One region of the Lysinibacillus sp. NPDC095746 genome, then DNA from elsewhere that is predicted to be linked to it. Evidence: riboswitches for the same ligand, from Rfam matches in the RefSeq annotation. Region 1 holds a riboswitch; each other region holds the start of a gene.
What was found. Region 1 has a riboswitch for thiamine pyrophosphate ahead of thiT (energy-coupled thiamine transporter ThiT). Riboswitches for the same ligand answer to the same signal wherever they lie in the genome.

Region 1 (2,207 bases):
AAATCAACAAGCCATAAGCAATTAGATGGCCCGTTTGCGGAATAACTTAATACATTGTAATTTCAAATTAAAATTATGAATTAAACAACTTATTATCACGAAACACTTTGAAGTATAATATTAGTTCCCAAAGCGTCGTTTGGTCACATTTCTTAACTTAGCGTTGTAAATCCCCATAATTTTAAAGGTACTCCTTGTTGCACTAAACTGCCCCGTTAGCACAAGAAGCGATTGCTCTAATCGAACAATCACCTCTAATCTTACATATATGTATTGACAAAATTAAACACCATAATGAATCAACCAACTATCTTCTTTTATTGCTTCAGCTATTTTTTTCATCAATTCTTCAAGTTCTTCTGATTTGTACTCATCGTTTGCTTCACTAACCATATTTAAAAATTGTTTATGAGAACTCGACGGTATCAATGTTATTCCAAAATAGGCGAGGCTTTTATAAGGTCTATTTGTGTTATGTGCGAATGTTTCCAGATGATTCATTTTTTCACCAAAATCCTTAGACATAAGTTCATCAAAAAGGTCCCCATCTACACCTATGCAATTATATTTTTCAGGTTCATAACTAACATACTCTTTATTTTTTTCAATACATTCAACTATTCCAAACTCGTGAATATAAGCCAAATTAACACATCTCCTAAGTCTTCAGTTTCTCACTTTATTTTACAACATTTTCTTGTTAAACTATCCTGCCCGTTCGTTGAATAGCAACAATCGTTCGAAAACAGCCAAAACAAAAACCCTTCACTCATGTGAAGGGCATAATCATTATGATTTTCGTTGCATTAATTGAGGTGCTGCCGTAAATAGCAGAACACCGACAATCGCTGTTAAAATCGTTGCTGGTAGCATATATGTTCCATTATAGATGATTGAATAAATCCACGCATTTTGATCGCCTGCATACTCTGCGAAAAATACAGCGCCACCAATGGTATGTACTGCATAGCGTAAAAAACCTGCTAATACAGTTCCTAAAATAATATAAAGCGCCATTTTCTTTTTGTTTAAATTTTTTGCAGCCTCAAGCACCGGTCGACGTACAACGGCCGCTAAGCCCACTACTGTAAAGGCAACACCATAATCAAGTGTTCCTTGTAGCCAATGCACAATTGTAGCACCAAACATTGTTTGCATTACACCAATGAGTAAACCGGTTGTCATGCCTGGAATAAGGCCCCAGCGGAATGCTATTAAAATTATTGGTACCATCACTAGACTAACAGAGCCGCCTTGTGCCCATACTTTAAAGGAAACCTGATCGAGCACAAGGCCAATCGCTGCGAATATTGCAATCTCCACAAGCATTAACAGTTTTTTATTGTCCATAAATATTCTCTCCTTTGTTCCGATGTAGGATACAAGAGCAGGAATAGAAATCAATCAATTGGCAAATATGTCCCTATCCGGCATTAAAAAGATAAAAAACGATGCCAGGACAGAGCCTCACATCGTAAAAGTGTCGGTTTCTATCCACAATCCCTACGCAAGTGTTAACTTACAGGTTCGAAGAGTCAAGGCATTACGTGCCCAGTCTCAGCTGACATCATCAGCTCCCCTTGTGGTCGTACATCTTTATTTAATTGAACAATCCCATTGTACGCAAACACTGTTATGATTACAACCTCTTCCACATTTTTTTGAAACTTTAACGTTTTTCATGCGTAAATATTAAAAAAGGAGGTACTACTATGGAGAACCAAAAAATATTATCTGCCTTTAGTTATCTGAGTATTTTATTTGCACCCTTTATTGTGCCATTAGTTGTTTACTTTGTGACAAAAGATAGCGACGTAAAGAGGCACTCTATTCGAGCACTAATATCACATTTAATCCCAGTCGCATTCGGTATAATTTTCTTTGCTGTCTTTATTTTCTCAACTTTATCATTCAACACTAATTTTGATCTAAATTCAGATAGTAATAATTTTCTTATCATTTGGTTTGTTTCATTCGCAATTTATATTCTCGTTTCATTAGGAGTCGTTATTTGGAATATTATTCAAGCTGTTCGGGTGGTCCGATAAGTTTCATCTTAACCTCTCCTTGAACACATAGTACTTAAGGAGCTGTTATTTTGTGAAAGTATCTAAAGTTGTTAAAACCGCTGTAAAATTAGCACCTATCGTTATCCCCATTGTCAAAAAAGTAATCGCTGCAAAAAAAGGAACAAATCCTAACGTAAC
Region 2 (2,207 bases), on a different contig from region 1:
CAATATAAATTTGCTGTTCTTCAATCCAGTTTTTTAATTGTGGCCAAAGTAGGCCTTCATTAGATGGCACAAAATATTGAATGTCTTTCTGGTCATCATATTTTAAAACTTCGATAAAAACATGATTAATATTATCGAAATAACTATACAATGCACCTCTGGATATTCCAGCTTCGTCCATAATATCTTGCATAGTAGTGCGTACAAAACCTTTCTCGATAAACACCTTCTTAGCCGCTTCTATCAGTTCTTTCTCTCGTTCTTTTTTATATTCTTCACTAACTTTTGGAGCCATAAGCCACCTCCTTAATGAGTGACAAAACGCACATAAAAAACTATACACCGTTGTCGTTTATATTTTAGATTATACCGACACTAGTGTATAGTTTCAACCTTTTATATTCATAACATGGGCGATGTCTTAAAAAAATTCATATTCTACTATATAAGAATGTGATGAGTCAGCATTTAAGAAAGCAATCCGACTAAGTATTTCACAAGCAGAAGAAAAGAAAATAGAACTTGGTATTCAACAATTAGCAGCTTGTATAATCGAAATGTATAAGAAAACTAAAGATTATCCGATATCATTTAAGCCTTATCTTTAAAAGAGCGGATAGGATAGACTGACACTCTTAATATTTAGAGAAATACCCCGTAGATGTTAGATATAATAACTACTACGGGGTGTTTTTTACGAGTTCTATACTACTTTCAATCAATTTCATGGCACCATGACTTTTTCCATCTGAATGAAAATGAATTCGAAATATTAATATTTGAGACTGCTAGAAATCTATATAGTTGCCAAGTATTCGTTATATCTTTTATTAATTCTCTCCGTAACAGATAAACCAATTTCAGCTAATTTTGCCGGTATAGTTTCAAAGCATTTTAAACAATCCTGTTTTTTATTTTGCTCAATTAAAAATTCTAACAGTAGAAACATATACTGTTCATTGAATTCATCTAGCTCTAGCAACTTTTGTAAGCAATTATATTTCAAAAGAGAATTAACAAAATTTGTACTTACAACATACTCTTCAAGCGCACAATACTCTTTGCTTTAAGCGGAGTCTTATTTGAATAGCCCATGAATATTCTTCCCCCATAGCAATTTAGTTATTGCTGAATTGACGTCTCATATTGATTCTCCCGTTCTGTAAATTCATTTTTCCCCCAGCCAAATAAATGGCACCCCTAGTAATCTATTCATAATGATTGACATCTTCATGAATAGTGCTAATATTGGAAATAAATTAAATAAAATAAATAACTTATCCGCTAGGGGTGCCTTTGTAAAGGCTGAGATTGAAGTGTGACTTCGGGACTCTATGAACCTGACCTGGTTAATGCCAGCGTAGGGAAGTGGTATATGGAAATTTGTCCTTTTCATCTCCAGCCACTTTCTTTACCGAAAAGAAAGTGGCTTTTTTGCATCCTACATTTGGAAGGCGGGTAAGTCTTAAAGAGGTGACCCCCATTACTCTATTATCAAAAGCGATTCATGTCATTTCTAATGGAAAAATGCCAATGGAACAACTAAGTGAAATTTTAGCAGACATCCATCCATATGCCGACGCTATCCATTTGCGTGAAAAACAAATGAAGGCAAAAGAATTATATGAAGCAGTCAACCTGCTTTCCCGAGTTGGCGTTCCGTTATCCAAAATAATCATTAATGACCGGGTAGACGTTGCCGTTATTACAGGTGTGGAAGGAGTCCAACTAGCCTATCATAGTTTGAATGCATCTATGATTAAAGCCAACTTTCCTCAATTGACGGTTGGCTGTTCCATTCACTCGGTCGAAGAAGGAAAAAAGGTTCAACGCTTGGGAGCCGACTATGTGATATATGGTCATATTTTTTCTACCCAATCAAAGCCAGGATTGGAACCAAGGGGTTTAGAGGAATTAAAAAAGCTTACTGGTTCACTAGATATTCCTGTTATTGCAATCGGCGGTATTGCTCCTGAAAATACTAAACAGGTAATAAACAGCGGAGCCGACGGTATTGCTGTGATGTCAGGCGTTTTAAACGCCGATGATCCTCTATCTGCAATAAAAAGCTATCAAAAAGAAGTTAAAATGGAGATGTGTTGAGTGAAAAATACATTTGATGTTGCCATTATCGGGGGAGGAATTAATGGCTCTTCCATTGCCTATCAACTTTCTAAACTAGGAAAAAAAGTCGTCATTCTTGAAAA
Region 3 (2,207 bases), on a different contig from region 1:
TGTTGCTATAGGAAGCAAATAACTGCGTAATGCCTCAATTGCTTCTTGCTGTAATAAGCTTTCGCCACCTTTAGCAATCATGACAGGATCTACTATAAGCGGACAATTTATTGCAGTTAAAATCCGTGCAATTGATTGAATAATTTCCGAGGAAAACAGCATTCCAGTTTTAATAGCACTTATTGAAAAATCCTCGATAAGCGCTTGAAGTTGTTTTTCGACAAAACTAACTTCAATTGGTAAGACATCCGATACCCCGAGTGTATTCTGGGCGGTTAAAGCTGTAATAACAGACGTTCCAAACACCTTTAATTCCTGGAAAGTTTTTAAATCAGCCTGTATCCCTGCGCCGCCACCACTATCAGAACCAGCAATTGTCGTGACAATATGCATCATTGTTCACCACCCTTGGAGAGGCGGTGTAGTTCGTTCAATACTGCAATTTGAAAATCGCCAATAGATGAAGTGGAAGAAGCAGCTTGCTCTGCTACTTTTTTATAAAGCGATAATGTTTCTATTAATTGGTCAAATGGCTTATTTCCTACAAGGTAGGAAGCACAACAAATGGCACTCAATAAGCAACCTGTTCCAGTGACTTCTGTCATTTGTGAATTTCCACCTGTAATCCATTGCTGATGTTCGCCATCAGTAATAAAATCCTTTTCACCGGTCACAATAACAATACAATTGTAAAGCTGAGCTACTTTTTGTGCCTCAACTTCTAAAGAAATTGAACCACTACCACTATCTACGCCTTTTTGTTGCCATTCTATATCGGCTATTGCTGCAAGCTCTCCGACATTACAACGAATAGCAGCAAAATTTATTTCCTTGAGTAATTGTTGTACCGTTTGTTTCCGGTAAGTTGTTGCACCTGCAGCAACAGGATCTAAAACAACGGGAATGCCAAGAGCATTTGCTTTTTTTCCTGCAAGTAACATTGATTCTTTCATTCGCTCATTAAGGGTACCGATATTTATTAATAAGCCTGAGGCAATTGCGACCATTTCTTCAACTTCACGACTGTCATCTGCCATAACTGGTGAAGCGCCTATAGCTAATAAGCCATTTGCTTGGAAATTAGCTACAACATAATTAGTAATGCAATGAATTAATGGATTTTGTTTACGGATAGTATGAAATAACATTTTTAGTCCTCCTTGTTGGATGGACGTAAGCGTGCAAAAAAGGCTCTTTTTCGTGTAGAAAAAAACACGCAAAAGAGCCTTTCATCAGTAAATAGATGTGAATTGCTCCCTACGTCAGTATTAACTAACAGGTTCAAAGGGTCAGGTTTTACCTTCTCAACTCTAATTGAGTCCCCCTGCAATCATGCTTTTAGTTGACCAAAATGTACCATATTATTCATTCGTGTTCAATAGGTTATTTTTTCTTCGCGAAAACAGCACTAATGCTATGTCGAAATTGATAGTACCAATACGTGACTGATGCCATATAGCAGAGCATGATAGTTGTCACGACTTTAATGAATTGGAGTGAATTCCATTGAAAATGATAAAAATTGAGTTTTATAATGAGCGTACAAAAGGGGGCATTTGCCATGAAAAGAGAAGATTTAATCGCACCAGAATGGTATAACATTTCAGATGAAATTGAAAAATATGCACAGGATTCTACTAAAAATGCATTATTAGTTTATAACGAAAATGAGGAAATTCAATACTTAACATATCGAGCTTTACTTGAAAAGGCAAACCAGGCAGCACATGTATTTACATCTCAAGGTTTAAAAAAAGGTGACGTTATTTTGGTCATGGTGCCAAGATCAGTTGAAGCGTATATCGTTTATATTGCAGCCTTAAAGGCAGGTTTAACGATTATACCTAGCTCAGAAATGCTAAGAACTAAGGATATTGAATACCGAATCAATCATGCCAATGCAAAAGGCGTTGTTGCATTTGAACCTTATATTGAACAATTCGATAATGTTGGAAATTTACAAGAAATACAGCAGTTTGTCATTGGTCGTGCACAGGAACCTTGGCAGCCATTGCTTGAAAAAATGCAAAATCAACCGACGACTTACATAAGTTCTACACCGACTAAGAGTACAGACATTGCATTTTTAGCTTATACGAGTGGTACAACCGGCAATCCAAAGGCAGCGGTTCATACACATAGCTGGGGTTATGCGCATTTACGAACTACTGCACCAAATTGGTTAGGTGTACAAGAAGGTGACATTG
Region 4 (2,207 bases), on a different contig from region 1:
AAATGAGTATATAAGAAGCTCTCTTGATGGTGATATAAACACCACTGCGCCATAATCGAGCCTCCTCGAGACACTATGCCTGTTACACGATTAGCTGTTAATGGCACATAGCGTAGTAATACCCCTGCATGAATCGTGAAGTAATCAACACCTTGCTCAGCCTGTTCGATTAACGTGTCACGATACACCTCCCACGTTAAATCCTCTGCCACTCCATTTACTTTTTCTAGCGCTTGATAAATCGGCACCGTTCCCACTGGCACCGCGGCGTTACGAATAATCCATTCACGTGTCGTATGAATATGCTTACCGGTAGATAAATCCATAATGTTATCAGCACCCCAGCGTGTAGCCCACGTCATTTTTTCTACCTCTTCTGCAATAGAGGATGACACCGCTGAATTTCCAATATTGGCGTTTATTTTTACGTGGAAGTTACGTCCAATAATCATCGGCTCTGCCTCAGGGTGATTAATATTAGATGGCAAAATAGCACGTCCTGCCGCGATCTCTGAGCGCACAAATTCTGGGTCCATATTTTCCCGTATCGCTACAAATTCCATTTCTGGAGTAATAATTCCCATTCGTGCATAGTGAAGCTGCGTTACATTTTTACCTTTCTTCGCACGCAAAGGCTTTCTAGATAAATTCGGAAAAGCATTTTCATTCATTCGTGGATCATCAGCTTTGCGGAATCCATTATCTTCTGGCTTGATAGTACGCCCTTCGTATTCTTCAACGTCACCTCGTTCTTTGATCCATGCACTACGTAAAGCTGGTAATCCTTTCGTAATATCCACCTTATACGCAGGATCAGTGTACGGGCCGCTCGTATCATAAACACGTACTGGTGCATTTTCCTCCTCCCCAAAGCTTCCTGTCGTTGGACTTAGAGCAATTTCACGCATTGGCACTAAAATATCTGGTCGAGAACCTTCTACGTAAACTTTTTTACTTCCTTCAAAACTAGACATAATTGTAATATTCTTGTCGCTAACTGTTGTCATAACTACTTCGCTCCCTTTTATATTTTTACAAGGACCGAATCTAGCTCACCCCAATAAAGACAAAAGCCGAATCCAAAAAATTTTGGATCCGGCTAAGAATGTAAAGGTATAGTTATTGCAAATACACCGAGTGCAATAATGGTTAACTTTCCCACGCTGGTATGAGCCAGATCAGGTCCAAAGGGTCAAGAAACCTCTATGCGTTTCCCTCTCAGCCTGACTCATCAGACTCCCCTAGTTAATGCTATTAAGTTTGATGCTAGTGTAGCAGATATTGTTAAGAGATGGAAGCTTCATTTGTTTTTTTTGCTTATCATCATAACGTGTGGTTGATTTCCGTTCCGGCTGGGCGCTTTCCTGGGGGCGTCCGATGAGCCGCTTCGCTTCGCTGCAGGGTCTCATCTGTGACGCTAATCCCCAAGGAGTCGCCCAGCCTCCACTCCAATCAACTTATATCTTGTTTTAACAAATATAAATCACTAGCTTTTAATTCAGAAAAAAAGCTCCTAACTCCTGAAAAGCTTTCCACCCTATCTTTTTATATGGCACCCAACTGTTAGGTAAACAGCAGTTCCGCTACATAAATCACGATCGTCACTGTAATACAGCTCACAATCGTTGAAAATAAAACTGTTTGTGCAGCAGTTGCCGATTCTACGTCATATTCTAATGCAAGACTAGAACTATTTCGCGATGTCGGGAACGAACTAGCTATAAAAAGTGATTGTGCCACGACACCATCAAGACCAAGCGCAAAAATGATTAGCAATGCCGCGGCTGGCCCTATGACTAGTCGTGTAAAACAGCTAATGACTACTATCTTATTGAACATGGATTTGATTTCAAGTTGCGATAGTTGTGCCCCTAAAGTTATTAATGCTACAGCGATAAAGCCATCCGCCACATGGTCTATCGGAATTCTTACAAACTGTGGAATAGTGATAGTAAAATAGTTCATTGCAACACCAATAATAAGTGCATGAATAATGGGCATTTTGAGGAAGTCTTTCACAATAGACATGCCCGATTTTGTTGAAGAAATTAAATTGTACAAGCCGTAAGTATAGGTCGTCATATTTTGAAATATAACGAGAATGACCTGAATCGCTACGCCAATCGGCTGAGTCACAAAAATCATTTGTGCAACTGGAATTCCATAGTTACCCGAATTAATTAGGACAACACTATTTTTAAACACCG

Region 2: linked by a shared signal. The riboswitch ahead of tenI (thiazole tautomerase TenI) and the one ahead of thiT (energy-coupled thiamine transporter ThiT) in region 1 are both predicted to bind thiamine pyrophosphate.
Region 3: linked by a shared signal. The riboswitch ahead of thiM (hydroxyethylthiazole kinase) and the one ahead of thiT (energy-coupled thiamine transporter ThiT) in region 1 are both predicted to bind thiamine pyrophosphate.
Region 4: linked by a shared signal. The riboswitch ahead of thiC (phosphomethylpyrimidine synthase ThiC) and the one ahead of thiT (energy-coupled thiamine transporter ThiT) in region 1 are both predicted to bind thiamine pyrophosphate.

Annotation. Positions count from the first base shown of each region.
Region 1 is NZ_JBIWGL010000017.1:78,876-81,082, reverse strand. It holds gene ACIQ7N_RS14010 (hypothetical protein) at 283-645, opposite strand; gene thiT (energy-coupled thiamine transporter ThiT) at 790-1,350, opposite strand; TPP riboswitch at 1,483-1,591, opposite strand; gene ACIQ7N_RS14000 (magnetosome magnetite crystal formation protein family) at 1,713-2,048, shown strand.
Region 2 is NZ_JBIWGL010000016.1:13,683-15,889, reverse strand. It holds gene ACIQ7N_RS13035 (TetR/AcrR family transcriptional regulator) at 1-295, opposite strand, end outside; TPP riboswitch at 1,277-1,384, shown strand; gene tenI (thiazole tautomerase TenI) at 1,384-2,103, shown strand; gene thiO (glycine oxidase ThiO) at 2,104-2,207, shown strand, end outside.
Region 3 is NZ_JBIWGL010000015.1:51,347-53,553, reverse strand. It holds gene thiD (bifunctional hydroxymethylpyrimidine kinase/phosphomethylpyrimidine kinase) at 1-393, opposite strand, end outside; gene thiM (hydroxyethylthiazole kinase) at 393-1,148, opposite strand; TPP riboswitch at 1,238-1,336, opposite strand; gene mbcS (acyl-CoA synthetase MbcS) at 1,562-2,207, shown strand, end outside.
Region 4 is NZ_JBIWGL010000020.1:22,131-24,337, forward strand. It holds gene thiC (phosphomethylpyrimidine synthase ThiC) at 1-1,007, opposite strand, end outside; TPP riboswitch at 1,139-1,253, opposite strand; gene ACIQ7N_RS15545 (AEC family transporter) at 1,564-2,207, opposite strand, start outside.